DNA from 3 places in the Providencia xihuensis genome. Region 3 is predicted to be linked to each of the others. Evidence: predicted binding sites of a transcription regulator. Region 3 holds the regulator's gene; each other region holds the start of a gene.
What was found. Region 3 encodes CRP, which controls carbon source genes, mostly activating them, when cyclic AMP is high. Its sites were predicted from a motif close to ATGTGANNNNNNTCACAT; they were not measured.
Positions count from the first base shown of each region.

Region 1: msrB (peptide-methionine (R)-S-oxide reductase MsrB) is a predicted target of CRP. The motif match lies at 1,887-1,904, and genes of this name have one in related genera.
Region 2: adhE (bifunctional acetaldehyde-CoA/alcohol dehydrogenase) is a predicted target of CRP. The motif match lies at 3,185-3,202, and genes of this name have one in related genera.

Region 1 is NZ_CP169565.1:2,207,851-2,212,598, reverse strand. Features, by position in the region: gene ansA (asparaginase) at 1-213, shown strand, start outside; gene pncA (bifunctional nicotinamidase/pyrazinamidase) at 225-851, shown strand; gene ACE2AL_RS09850 (YeaC family protein) at 919-1,221, opposite strand; gene msrB (peptide-methionine (R)-S-oxide reductase MsrB) at 1,343-1,756, opposite strand; gene gapA (glyceraldehyde-3-phosphate dehydrogenase) at 2,112-3,107, shown strand; gene ACE2AL_RS09835 (D-hexose-6-phosphate mutarotase) at 3,339-4,220, shown strand; gene ACE2AL_RS09830 (MipA/OmpV family protein) at 4,287-4,748, opposite strand, start outside.
Region 2 is NZ_CP169565.1:2,229,528-2,234,275, reverse strand. Features, by position in the region: gene oppA (oligopeptide ABC transporter substrate-binding protein OppA) at 1-91, opposite strand, end outside; gene ACE2AL_RS09940 (ABC transporter substrate-binding protein) at 182-1,789, opposite strand; gene ACE2AL_RS09935 (YchE family NAAT transporter) at 2,290-2,934, opposite strand; gene adhE (bifunctional acetaldehyde-CoA/alcohol dehydrogenase) at 3,436-4,748, shown strand, end outside.
Region 3 is NZ_CP169565.1:355,140-359,887, reverse strand. Features, by position in the region: gene ACE2AL_RS01580 (phosphoribulokinase) at 47-913, shown strand; gene ACE2AL_RS01575 (OsmC family protein) at 1,019-1,420, opposite strand; gene crp (cAMP-activated global transcriptional regulator CRP) at 1,777-2,409, shown strand; gene ACE2AL_RS01565 (hypothetical protein) at 2,597-3,562, shown strand; gene ACE2AL_RS01560 (hypothetical protein) at 3,652-4,748, shown strand, end outside.

The DNA.
Region 1 (4,748 bases), 1.9 Mb from region 3:
CTAACACAGTGCATTTCAGGGCGTGTGAATATGGAAGGCTATGCCACAGGACATGCCCTCGCAGAATCAGGGGTAATTAGTGGTTATGACATGACTTTTGAAGCGGCATTGAGTAAATTACATTATTTACTGAGCCAAGATTACACACCTGCGCTGATCCGCGAATTAATGCAAAATAATTTACGCGGTGAATTGAGTTACGCTGATGAATAACTGAGGAAATGATGAAAACGGCCTTATTATTAGTCGATTTACAAAATGATTTTTGCACAGGCGGCACTCTCGCTGTGAATGAAAGTGAACACGTTATAGACATAGCAAATAAAGCAATCACGATTTGCCAACAAAAAGGGATTACCACCCTTGCAAGTCAAGATTGGCACCCTGTTAATCATTTAAGTTTTGCCGCAAACTCAGGCACACAAATTGGCGATATCGGTGAACTTAATGGGCTGGCGCAAGTATGGTGGCCTGTACATTGTGTCCAAGGCGAATATGGCTCAGAGTTCCACCCACAATTAAACACTCAAGCCATTCAAGAAACATTTACGAAAGGCGAAAACCCGCAAGTTGATAGCTATAGCGCTTTCTTTGATAACGATAAGGTAAGTCAAACTCGATTACACACATGGCTACAAGCTCAGAGGATCACCCATTTAATTATTATGGGGATTGCGACCGATTATTGCGTTAAATTTACAGTGCTCGATGCCTTGAATTTGGGCTACAGCGTTGATGTATTAGTTGACGGCTGTCGTGGGGTAAACTTAACCGCTAATGACAGCCAGATTGCATTAACCGAAATGGAACAGCAAGGCGCCAAACTTATCACACTAGACGATATTGCCTAACCCCTCATTTTCCTCAGCAATATTTTCTCTTGTACTGTATTCCTTGAGAAAATATTGCCGCTCAACCTTAATCGTTATTTTGCGGTTTGAGTGTTGCGAACATCTCCCCTTGGAACATCGCTTTCAGCTCTTGCTTGCTTTTCATGGTGATCTCACCATTGGTACCAACAGTCATATGTTCAGCATCATGGTTATGGCGTGATTGCCACAGCATCACCATCTGTAAGCTATGTTCTTTTTGCTCCGCCGTTAAAGGAACTCCATCTGGCCATTTCCCCAACTCAACGGCAGTAACGAGACGCTCATAAATCTCTGGGGTCATTACTGCAAGCAATTGTTCAATATGTTTTGGGTCGACTTCTACACTCATGGCACCGCTCCTTCAAAAAATTATACTGACGTTTAGTTAAATTGCTTTTTTATTTTTAGCTGAATCGTTATTGCTGAAGGTTATTGATAACAACTTATAAACTTCAGCAGCCTTCAGCAGCCTAACCACGCGTCTTTTCACCCGATGACTCATCCAAAAAGCTTAAGGATGCTGAATTAATACAGTAACGTTGCCCTGTTGGCATAGGTCCATCAGGGAACACATGCCCTAAGTGGGCATTACAATTTTGGCAACGGACTTCAATACGATGCATACCATGAGAAAAATCTTCGATGTATTTGATGACATGATCATTCACTGGCTCATAGAAACTTGGCCACCCACAACCTGCATCAAATTTAGTCTCAGACATAAATAAAGGTGTACCACAACACAGGCATTCGTACACACCCTCTTTACGGTTATGCAATAATTGACCACTAAATGGCGGCTCAGTGCCCGCTTGCTGTGTAACATAACGCTGTATCTCATTTAAATCTGAAATATCAACGTGTTGTTTATCTTTCTGTGACATAACTTATCCACGTATTTAAGCAATTTGTTCTGTTGATGACTATCACACCGTAATTTTCAGCAACAAAAAATTAACAACAATTTTTATAAAACTATTCTAAACTAAGAAGCATCTTACTTTCCGTTTTGATTTGTGAAGCGTATCACATATATCACTGATAGATGGTTTCATTATGCCGTACAATCCCGATAATACGTGCGGCTGTGTTTGCCGCTGAAGTGGCTGACAAATAAGCAGTTAGTGGTATCAGAATTGATTTTTTTCAATAATTGACACGATTCCGCTTGACGGCTGGCAAGGTTTTGGTAACTTTAACTACAACTTAATTCACGAATAAATAGCTGGTGGAAATACTATGACTATCAAAGTAGGTATTAATGGTTTTGGTCGTATTGGCCGTATCGTTTTCCGTGCTGCACAAGAGCGTTCTGATATCGAAATCGTTGCTATCAACGACCTGCTCGATGCAGAATACATGGCTTACATGCTGAAATACGATTCAACTCACGGTCGTTTCAACGGTACTGTTGAAGTTAAAGATGGTCACCTGGTTGTAAACGGTAAAAAAATCCGTGTTACTGCAGAAAAAGATCCTGCAAACCTGAAATGGAACGAAGTTGGTGTTGATGTTGTTGCTGAAGCAACAGGTATCTTCCTGACTGACGAAACTGCGCGTAAACACATCCAAGCAGGTGCGAAAAAAGTTGTTCTGACTGGCCCTTCTAAAGATGACACTCCAATGTTCGTTATGGGCGTTAACCACAAAGCTTACGCAGGTCAAGAAATCGTTTCTAACGCATCTTGTACAACTAACTGCTTAGCGCCGCTGGCTAAAGTTATCAACGACAAATTCGGTATCGTTGAAGGTCTGATGACGACTGTTCACGCAACAACTGCAACGCAAAAAACAGTTGATGGCCCTTCTCACAAAGACTGGCGTGGTGGTCGTGGTGCTTCTCAAAACATCATCCCATCTTCAACTGGTGCTGCTAAAGCTGTAGGTAAAGTTATTCCTGAGCTGAACGGTAAACTGACTGGTATGTCTTTCCGTGTACCAACACCAAACGTTTCAGTTGTTGACTTAACTGCACGTTTAGAAAAACCAGCAACTTACGCGCAAATCTGTGAAGCTATCAAAGAAGCTGCAGCAGGCGAACTGAAAGGTGTTCTGGGCTACACTGAAGATGACGTTGTATCAACAGACTTCAACGGTGAAAAACTGACTTCTGTGTTTGATGCTAAAGCTGGTATCGCACTGAACGATAACTTTGTTAAATTAGTTTCTTGGTATGACAACGAAACAGGTTACTCAAACAAAGTATTAGACCTGATTGCTCACATCTCTAAATAAGTGTTGTTAAGTAATTAGCCTGACTGAGCCGCCAATTGGCGGCTCTTTTGTATCATATCGAATACTGCATTAATATTTTATCTCACTTCATTTATCTTTAATCCATTATTCGATACTGTATAAACCAACTTTCAATCAGATTTAAGATAAGTGCCATACATCGCACAAATCTGCCACACGCAAAACGTATAATGCGTATTAATGCTGTTTCTACTAACACAGGCCGATACCATGCACGAAAAAATTTTTGCTCTACCCGTTATTAAACAACTCTCTGCCTATATCACTCAACGCCAATTAGGTGACCTACCACTGATTGTGGTTTCTCACCCAAAAGTTCGTGGTGCAGTCAGTTTACAAGGCGCACATCTCATTGATTGGCAACCTGCGGGGCAAAAGCCGTGTCTTTGGCTAAGTTCTGAAAGTGCGTTTAAAAACGGCGTAGCAATCCGTGGAGGCATTCCTATCTGTTGGCCATGGTTTGGCCCTGTAGCGAGTCCGAGTCACGGCTTTGCGCGTATCTTGCCTTGGCAATTTACTGCCCATAATGAACATGATGATGGGGTAATTTTAACCTTTACGCTCACTGACACTGATTATACCCGTAAGCTATGGCCCCACGAGTTCACATTGATTTTACGAATGAAACTGGGTGAAACCTGTGAGCTTGAGCTCGAAAGCTATGGTGATTTTGAAACGACAGCAGCATTACACACTTACTTCAACATCAGTGATATTCACAAAGCGACTGTTTACGGCCTTGGCGGTCACTATTTTGATAAGGTCGCTGATAAAGAAGTGTATGCATCTGAACCATTAAAATTCAATAAACACACTGACCGCATCTATTCAGAACCTGAAGAGTACAGCTTACTGCGCGATGAAGGCTGGAACCGCACGATTGAATTGCATCATTACCATAATAGTGATGTGGTGTGTTGGAATCCATGGGCTGAATTATCATGTAGTATGCAAGACATGCCAAATAATGGTTATAAACAGATGGTTTGTGTTGAAACGGCCTGTATTAATGTGCCCATGAAAAGCGATGCTCAGCACCCTGCTCGCCTGTCTTTAGTGATGGTAAGCCGCGATAATAAACCACAAAATTAATATTAAGACAAAATAAACCCCCAGTAGAGTCATCTTACTGAGGGTTTATGATTCTTTAACGACACATTAGAATGTATAGGTCACACCCGTCCACATAATGGCAGAAACAGATTTATTCACCATTGGGCTATCTTTTACTTCACTCGGTAGGCGGTCAACACGCCCCATCGCAAACACAGTCCAATTTTCGTCGAAACGGTAGTTACCTGTGACTTCCATATACGGCGTCCAGCTTGAACCTGGGTTATAACGTTTTAAACCGCTATGATTCGATTCTTTTGAAGAAACGCCATATTCATAACGATTTTGATTTTTGCTATCCCATTTGATACCTAAGCCTGGCGTGATAGACCATTTGTCGCCTTCAAAGCCATATAGGTAAGCAAACTCACCACGAATACCATTACTAATACCAAGGATATCCCCTGAAATATTCGTACGCAGTGTGCCCCAATCCGCTTTATGGCGGTAGGTAAAACCGGTCATAACCGTATCACGGCGACGATTTAGCTCACGCATTGCTTTGTC
Region 2 (4,748 bases), 1.9 Mb from region 3:
CCGTCGCAGCAAAACTGGTTGCTATTGACCCCATCGCTAACCCAGCGGTAACGCTAAGTGCAATAATCGATTTATTGATTAATTTACTCATCTTATCGGTTACTCCCATACATATTTATTATGATTGTGTGTTGATGCAGGTTTATCTTAGAGATAAACACTTTTTATAATTATTTGGATATTATTTATTAGGTTCACTTATATATAACCGTTTAATATCCGTATAATCAAGGGGGTCTTTACCTTTAAATCCACCAACGGTGGGTTTTACCATACGTGCGCTGACGCGATAATAGACAGGAACTAACGCAGAGTCCTTGTCTAACAAGGCTTCAGCTTGTTGATAAATCTGATGGCGCGCTTGTTCATCTTGTGCAGTTAACGCTTGGGCAAGTAATGCGTCAAACGTGGCGTTTGAATAGAAACCAGTGTTATTGCTGTTGTCCGTTAACATCATATTTAAAAATGCAGTTGGTTCATTGTAATCAGCACACCAAGTCGCCCTTGCAACGTCGTATTGCCCTTCATGACGGCTTTGCAGTGAAGTTTTCCATTCCTGATTTTGTAGCGTAACTTTCGCACCAATATTTTTTTGCCACATAGAAGCGGCAACAATCGCTTGCTGTTTATTTTGGTCTGACGTGTTGTATAACAACGAAAATTTCAGGGGATTCTCTTTGGTGTAACCCGCTTCTGCCAATAGTTCTCTCGCCCGTTGATAACGCTGCTCAGCGGGTAAACTGGCCCACTGCGGTGGCTCAAAATTGCCATTATTAATAAATGTTGGTGTGAACCCATAAGCCACGGTTTGGCCTTGGTTGATGATTTTATTCGTAATGGTTTCTCTATCTAACCCTAATTTAATAGCCTCCCTCACTCTAGGGTCATTAAATGGTGGGCGTTTATTATTAATTTCATAATAAAAAGTACACAAATAAGGCCTTACATATAACTCATTGGGCTTTTCTTGCTTCATCTTTTGATAAAGCGCGGGCGGAATAGCGGAATTGCTGATATCGGTTTCCCCACTGCGATAGCGGTTGATATCACTAACTTCAGAAGAAATTGCGAGGAACGTCGCTTGGTCTATCTGGCTCTGCACATTATTCCAATATAACGGATTACGTTTTACAACAATGCGCTCGTTAACCACCCATTTATCCAGCAAATATGCCCCATTACCCACAAAATTTTGTGGTTGAGTCCATTTATCACCATGTTTTTCAATTGTCTGTTTATTAACAGGCTTCATCGCTGTATGGGATAGCATATCAACAAAATAGGGGACAGGATGGCTTAACGTGACTTGTAAGTGATGAGGATCTAAGGCTTTTACGCCAAGTTCATTGACAGGCTTTTTCCCTGCCAAAATAGCATCTGCATTTAAAATATAAGCGTTTTGTAGGTAACTTGAATAAGGTGAGCCCGTTGCTGGATCCGCGAGACGTTGCCAGCTATAGACAAAATCTTCCGCAGTGACAGGGGTTCCATCACTCCACTTTGCGTCATCTCTGAGCGTAAAAATCCAAGTAATGTAATTATCATTTACCCAGTTTTTTGCCACACCTGGTGTCACTTTGCCATCGACATCAGTATAAACTAGGCCTTCTAACAAATTTAAAATAACATTACTTTCAGGCACTCCCTCCACTTTGTGCGGGTCAAGGGAAGCCACTTCTGAACCATTGTTAATCACAATTGACTGTACAGGTTTAACAATATTGGCACTCATTGATGATGTCGTAATAAATAATGACAGTGCTCCCAAACCCATTGCCGTTCTTATCATTTTATCCCTCATGATTAGCAACCTTCGCAGTAATTAACGAAACCTTTTATCTAGCCGAACATGGCCAAATGCACCCTTTGAATATGAATAATTAAAACAATTAATTAACATTTGTTAGTTAAAAATTTCATGCTATTTCTAAAAAAAACTCATCAATACACCATTAAACACATTAAAATCAATGCTATACCATAAACCCCATCATATCGTACAGCATGTCCCCCCTTCACACTTCCAAACATATCATTAACAAACACCAATTAAAATAGTGAATAAATTTACGTAGCTCACAATTCCTTACTTTTTATCCCTGTTTTAGCAAAAAATGCGATATTTAATTACAGATGTGACTTTTATTATTGCTGATTGTTTGTTGTGAAAGAGATTAGATAACGACATATCCTGCTATTGGATACCACAATACTGTTTTTGAAAGGCGATAGTTTTTCTCAATGCTGCTGTCAGCAAAATGCATAACAGCAGCATTGGAAAGAGGTGTTTTAGAGTAAACCTGGGAAAAGTGCTTTAACCCCTGTGACGATAAATTCGATGCCCAACGACATCAATAATAATCCCATAATACGCGTAACAACGTTGATCCCTGTCTGCCCTAAATAGCGTACTAATAACGAAGCGGAGCGAAATAATAACCAACAACAAAAGGCAAAGAAAATACTGGTTAGGGCTAAACCCAAGAAATTTTGCCAGCCATGCCACCTTGAAGACCAAACAATACAAGAACTTATTGCTCCAGGGCCAGCCATTAACGGTAATGCCAGAGGCACAACACCAATGCTGTCGCGAACCGCTGTTTCTGTTTTTTCTTGTTTATTCTGTTTGTCTTCACCAATTTTCCCGCTGATCATCGACATTGCGATGGTGACAATCAATATCCCCCCTGCAATACGGAATGAATCAATAGAAATCCCAAATAATTGTAAGATTGAATCGCCAATTAATAATGACGTACATAAAATAATAGCAACGGAAGTATTCGCAATGGTATTGGTTTTATTTCTCCCTGCATTACTTTGATAATTAGTCATACTGATAAACACAGGCAAAATACCCACAGGGTTTACCAATGCAAATAAACCGATAAAAAATTTAATGTAGCCCGATAAGTCAAGTAATGCTGCACTCACTCATTCATTTCCTTAAATAACTCTTGTTAGAGGTTTATTGATGTCTTAAATAATTTTATCACTGATGCAGTAAATTTCCTTGAGAAAAGCACTAATTTCTGTGAATGTCTCTTTTTACCCCATTTTTTGTTAGCTTTATTATCAATCTCGACGCATTTAGCTTACTTATGTGAAAGTTAATTAATACACCAACAACACTATTTCAAATAGTACAAAAATAGCCATGCTGAAAGGTGTCAGCTTGCCATTTTCGTGATTTAGATCACTTTATTTAATTCCTGTTTTGTTAATCTATCCTTAACTGATAGACAGAGTTAATGGTGAACCAATCATCAATAATTCACGTTTTAACAAGGTTTTTAAGCCAATAGGCGATGATGAGCTACGTTATTATAGATATTATCTATACTTTCTTTTTTAAGTGGTCTTTTTTAAACCTCTTTATAATAGATACATTGCTCATTGGCTTAAAAAGTTTAACATTTATCAGGAGTAATCTATATGTCCGTAACTAACGTTACCGAACTCAATGAACTCGTTGCTCGTGTCAAAAAAGCTCAACGCGAATTCGCTAGTTTTTCGCAAGAAAAAGTAGATGAAATCTTCCGCGCTGCTGCCCTTGCTGCTGCTGATGCACGTATCCCTCTCGCAAAACTCGCGGTAGAAGAGTCTGGAATGGGTATTGTTGAAGATAAAGTGATCAAAAACCACTTTGCCTCTGAATATATCTATAATGCCTATAAAGATGAAAAGACCTGCGGTGTACTTTCTGAAGACCCAACATTTGGTACGATTACAATCGCAGAACCTATTGGGATTATTTGTGGTATCGTACCAACCACAAACCCAACATCAACAGCCATCTTTAAATCCCTGATTAGCTTAAAAACCCGTAATGCCATTATCTTTTCTCCGCACCCTCGCGCAAAAGTAGCCACTAACCGTGCCGCCGAAATTGTTCTTAATGCCGCTATCGCAGCAGGTGCGCCAAAAGATATTATTGGTTGGATTGATTCCCCATCAGTTGAATTATCCAATGCATTAATGCATCACCCTGATATTAACCTGATCTTGGCGACAGGTGGCCCTGGTATGGTTAAAGCGGCTTACAGCTCAGGAAAACCCGCTATTGGTGTAGGTGCAGGAAACACCCCTGTGGTTATTGATGAAACTGCAGATATTAAACGCGCAGTGGCTTCTATTTTAATGTCCAAAACCTTCGATAACGGTGTTATCTGTGCATCTGAGCAATCTGTTGTCGTTGTCGATGAAATCTATAGTCAAGTACGTGAACGTTTTGCAAGTCACGGTGGCTACTTACTGCAAGGTAAAGAACTCAAAGCTGTTCAAGATATCATCTTAAAAAATGGCAATTTAAACGCAGCTATCGTGGGTCAACCTGCTTATAAAATTGCAGAGATGGCTGGCATTACGGTGCCAATCAATACAAAGATTTTAATTGGTGAAGTGAAACTGATCGATGATTCAGAGCCCTTTGCTCATGAAAAATTGTCTCCACTGTTAGCCATGTACCGCGGCAAAAACTTTGAGGATGCAGTATCGAAAGCTGAGCAGCTGGTTGAGATGGGCGGTATTGGCCACACATCTTGCTTATATACAGACCAAGATAATGAACATGAACGTGTCAATTATTTCGGTCAAAAAATGAAAACGGCGCGTATCCTGATCAACACCCCTGCCTCACAAGGTGGGATTGGTGACTTGTATAACTTTAAATTAGCCCCTTCTCTCACACTCGGCTGCGGTTCTTGGGGGGGTAACTCTATCTCTGAAAACGTTGGTCCTAAACATTT
Region 3 (4,748 bases):
GCTGTTTCTGAAATAGTGGCCATAAGCGCAACACAGGGAGTCCGCTATGTCCAAAAAACACCCGATTATTGCCATCACTGGTTCAAGCGGTGCTGGCACAACGTCAACTAGCCAAGCCTTTCGTAAAATATTCCACCAATTAAATATCCAATCAGCCACACTAGAGGGGGACAGCTTCCACCGTTACACGCGCCCTGAAATGGATATGGCGATTCGCAAAGCCAGAGAGCAAGGCCGCCATATTAGTTATTTTGGTCCAGAAGCCAATGACTTTGCGCTACTTGAGCAAACACTGGTGGATTACGCCAAAACGGGCTGTGGGAAATCGCGTAAATACCTACATACCTATGATGAAGCAGTACCTTATGGCTTACAACCAGGTACGTTCACTCCTTGGGAATCGTTACCTGAAAAAACGGATGTGCTGTTTTATGAAGGCTTACACGGTGGGATTGTGACACCTGAGCACAATGTCGCGCAACATGTTGATTTACTGGTAGGTGTTGTGCCTATTGTGAACTTAGAGTGGATACAAAAACTCATCCGTGACACCACTGAACGTGGGCACTCTAGAGAAGCAGTCATGGATTCGGTGGTGCGTTCAATGGGGGATTATATTAACTACATCACACCACAATTTTCCCGTACCCATATTAACTTCCAACGCGTACCTACTGTAGATACCTCAAACCCATTTTCAGCGAAAGCTATTCCTTCACAAGATGAAAGTTTTATTGTTATTCGCTTTCGTGGACTTGAACAGATTGATTTTCCCTATCTACTGTCAATGATATCTGGCTCGTTTATCTCCGCGATGAATACGATTGTCGTGCCAGGGGGGAAATTAGGCTTAGCAATGGAATTAATTATGATGCCAATAGTCGAAAAGCTAATTACTCAGAAACATGACTAAATTGTTTTTTTGATTATTAAATAAGATGCTTACCATTAATTAGAATAAGCATCTTATTTTTAAAATATATCAATAACTATTAAATTTATTTTTAATTTTTAATTTTTAATTTTTAATTTCAAAGCTATGTGTCACTTCGACGGTCTTTTCTAACATCAACGCGACTGAACAATATTTTTCAGCAGAAAGCTGAACTGCACGTTCAACCGCTTTATCCGTTAATTCATTCCCTGTTACAATAAAATGCAAATGGATTTTAACGAAATAACGAGGCGCTTCTTCACGGCGCTGAGAGGTTAATTTCACTTCACAGTCGGTAATATCATTACGGCCTTTTTGTAAGATGGATACCACATCAATTGCACTGCAACCACCTGCAGCCATTAACACCATTTCCATTGGGCTTGGTGCTTTATCGCCTGCATTGCCGTCCATCATCACTTGGTGGCCTGACGCTGACTCACCTAAAAAAGAGAGCCCCTCCACCCATTTAACTCTTGCTTCCATTTTATTCCCCTTGAAATGAAATCGATTTAAAGGCTACATTGTTCCATAGATATAAAGAATGTTATATCAGCTTTATTCTGCTGAAGCGATACAGGGAAGACTTTCTGTATCGGATATGCTACAAACAATACTTAGTTGATAGGATTAAGATCAAAACTCAACGTTTTATTTGATTATATTATAGTGTTGATATCAATTTGTTTACCCTAACCATGAAAAGCGATTGATGCAATGTTGCTCTTCCTGTTATTTAGGGTATATAAGACAAATTAATATGCTAAGCTAGTGACTTTAAAGCCAGCCTTTCTGGTACGCTTTTTCCGGATGGCTGCAATAACATACAGAGGATAACGCTAATGGTTCTCGGCAAGCCACAAACAGACCCTACTCTTGAATGGTTTTTGTCACACTGCCATATTCATAAGTATCCATCCAAGAGCACACTGATCCATCAGGGTGAGAAAGCAGAAACCCTTTACTACATAGTTAAAGGTTCAGTGGCTGTTTTAATCAAAGATGAAGAAGGCAAAGAAATGATCCTCTCCTACCTGAATCAGGGGGATTTCATTGGTGAGCTTGGATTATTTGAAGAAGGGCAAGAACGTACTGCGTGGGTTAGAGCAAAAATCGCCTGCGAAGTTGCTGAAATTTCTTACAAAAAATTCCGTCAATTGATTCAGGTTAATCCTGATATCTTAATGCGCCTTTCCGCGCAAATGGCAAGCCGCCTGCAAACAACGTCAGAAAAAGTGGGCAACCTCGCCTTCTTAGACGTAACAGGCCGTATTGCACAAACGCTACTGAATTTAGCCAAACAACCTGATGCCATGACACATCCAGATGGGATGCAAATCAAAATCACCCGTCAGGAGATTGGCCAAATCGTTGGTTGTTCCCGTGAAACTGTCGGCCGTATTTTGAAAATGCTGGAAGATCAAAACTTAATCTCCGCGCATGGTAAAACCATTGTTGTTTACGGTACTCGATAACTAACCTTTCGCCTCACTCCCTTGGTGGGGCGCACACTTTGGAATAGCTTTATATTATTGGTATAAAGCTATTCACCCAAAATACAATTTTTATATATCATTTCTTAATGAGTGTCGTTTCTTTATATTTTCTCTATTTAGCTACCTATAAAATAATAATTATAATATTAAATAGGGAGTTATGTTCATGAAAGTTACACTGAGCAAGTTATCAGGTCATTCCGAAATTTTTAAAAATATTAGTAATTCCGATGATTTCATAAAAAAAATTTTCACCGTGACTACCACATCGAGAAAAGAACCATTTTCCGCTCATCGACAATTCAAACCATCACATACTTGTAGCCTAGAAAGTATTGATTCTGCTTATGAAAGTGATTCAGAAAATGTAAATGATACTAAATTATTAAGCGCTGACGAGTTTAAATATAAAGTTAATCAATTGAAAGGTAATTTATATAAATTTTACGCATCTACTTTTTATAATGAGCAAGATGCCGATTCGCTAATAAAAGAAAATCAGACTGTATTTGACGAATTTAACAATGCTGATAAAGAAATATATGGATATGCCAATTTTTTGTACCGATACGTTAAAATCCCAGGGATTAACATCAAAAATTCAGAAATAAAAGATGAAATCATAAGAAACTATCATCAGCCAAAGCAACTAGAAAATAAAAACGGCACTAAAATCCCTTTAATAATTAGAATAAACAAAAAAAATATCAATAATATTGACTTATCTTTAGAAGCAAGTAAGAAAAAAACAACGAATTTTTCTCAGAAAAAAATTATATATGTACACGATAAAGTTACTGACAACAGCCAATATAACTCTAAAGCCATCCCTTTACCTAAAAGCACTTTTGAGTTTAAGGGAAATATACTACAAACAAAAACCTCAGTATTAAGAACACAATATATCAAACAACATTACAAACTATCTAACAAACCTACGCCATTAGACTATAAAAAACAAAAAAATAGGAATATCAATTCAATTAAAACCTCTGACTTAATAAAAATAAGCAATAGTATTAAAAAAGAACAAAGACTAACAATGGAAATGGATGCACTTAAAGATAATATCATTAAAATACAAAATCAAATTAATATTAATGATAATTTATTGAAAGAACTGAAAAAATAAACCATTCAGTAAAACACCTTCTGCATTTATTTAACACCATCATTACATTAATAATTAATTACTTCTTAGCATTAATATAGGATATGACTATGAAAACTAACACCCTAAACAATACCATAACTAGCTCGCCATACAGAAAAATTTCATCAACTGGAGCAATGAGAGAATCCCCCAGTATTATACAAAAAATTAAAAATATGAAAGTAAATAATCCTTTCTCATTTTTTCGTTTTAACCCAAAAAATACGGAATCAACATTTCATATTAACTTAACCGTAGTTAGTTCAAAGGAAAGTAATTTAAATTTATTTAATAAATTAAACTCAAACAAAAAAACAATATTTTCCCTCGAAAATAAGCTAATAGAAAAATCATTTAATATCCCACAATTCATTAAGGATTTAAAAAATAAAATAGAAAACTCCATTGATAATTTATTAGATAAGAATAAATTTTTTAGCGAAAATACAGCTACAGATGAAATCATAGAAACACAAAATGAAACAATAGGCTATCTTAAACATTACCTAGATTTATTAGACGAAAATGAAAAATTGACAAATAAACACGAAGAGCTAAAAAATGAAATTGATGATCTGAAATCATCTATAAGATATGAATCAAAAACAAGAGGAATTTCACATTTAAAAAAAGAAAGTAAATACTTAGCATCATTAGAAAAAGAAATATCAATAGAAAATGATATAGAAGAAAAAAATGAAAAACTTGAAGAGTTAATTAAAATACAAAGCTCAGTAAGGACTTTATTGAGCAATGAGTTAAAAGATATAAAAAATAAAGTTCACAATATTACACTGGATAAAAATGCTCTAGGAAAAAATATTTTAGCCCTAAAAAAAACAATAATTAGTGAATCTTTAATTACTTATGATGAAGATAATACGCCTATATACCATAATGAATCTCACAACTTTGACTTTGACGATTTTTTTGAAAAGAAACCAGAAGTAGAGAACAAAAAAAATAATGAAAATATTGATAATTTAATATTTGAAAATGAGTCATTATATAATTTAATAGAAGAGTTAGGTAATGATAACCTTGATTATAGAGGTTTAGTCCAAGACTTAAGAATTAATAATAATAATAAAAATCATACAATTAGAGCGCTACAGGAGAAGCTTGCCAATAGAGCACCATCGATGTTCTCAATTAGTCTCACCTC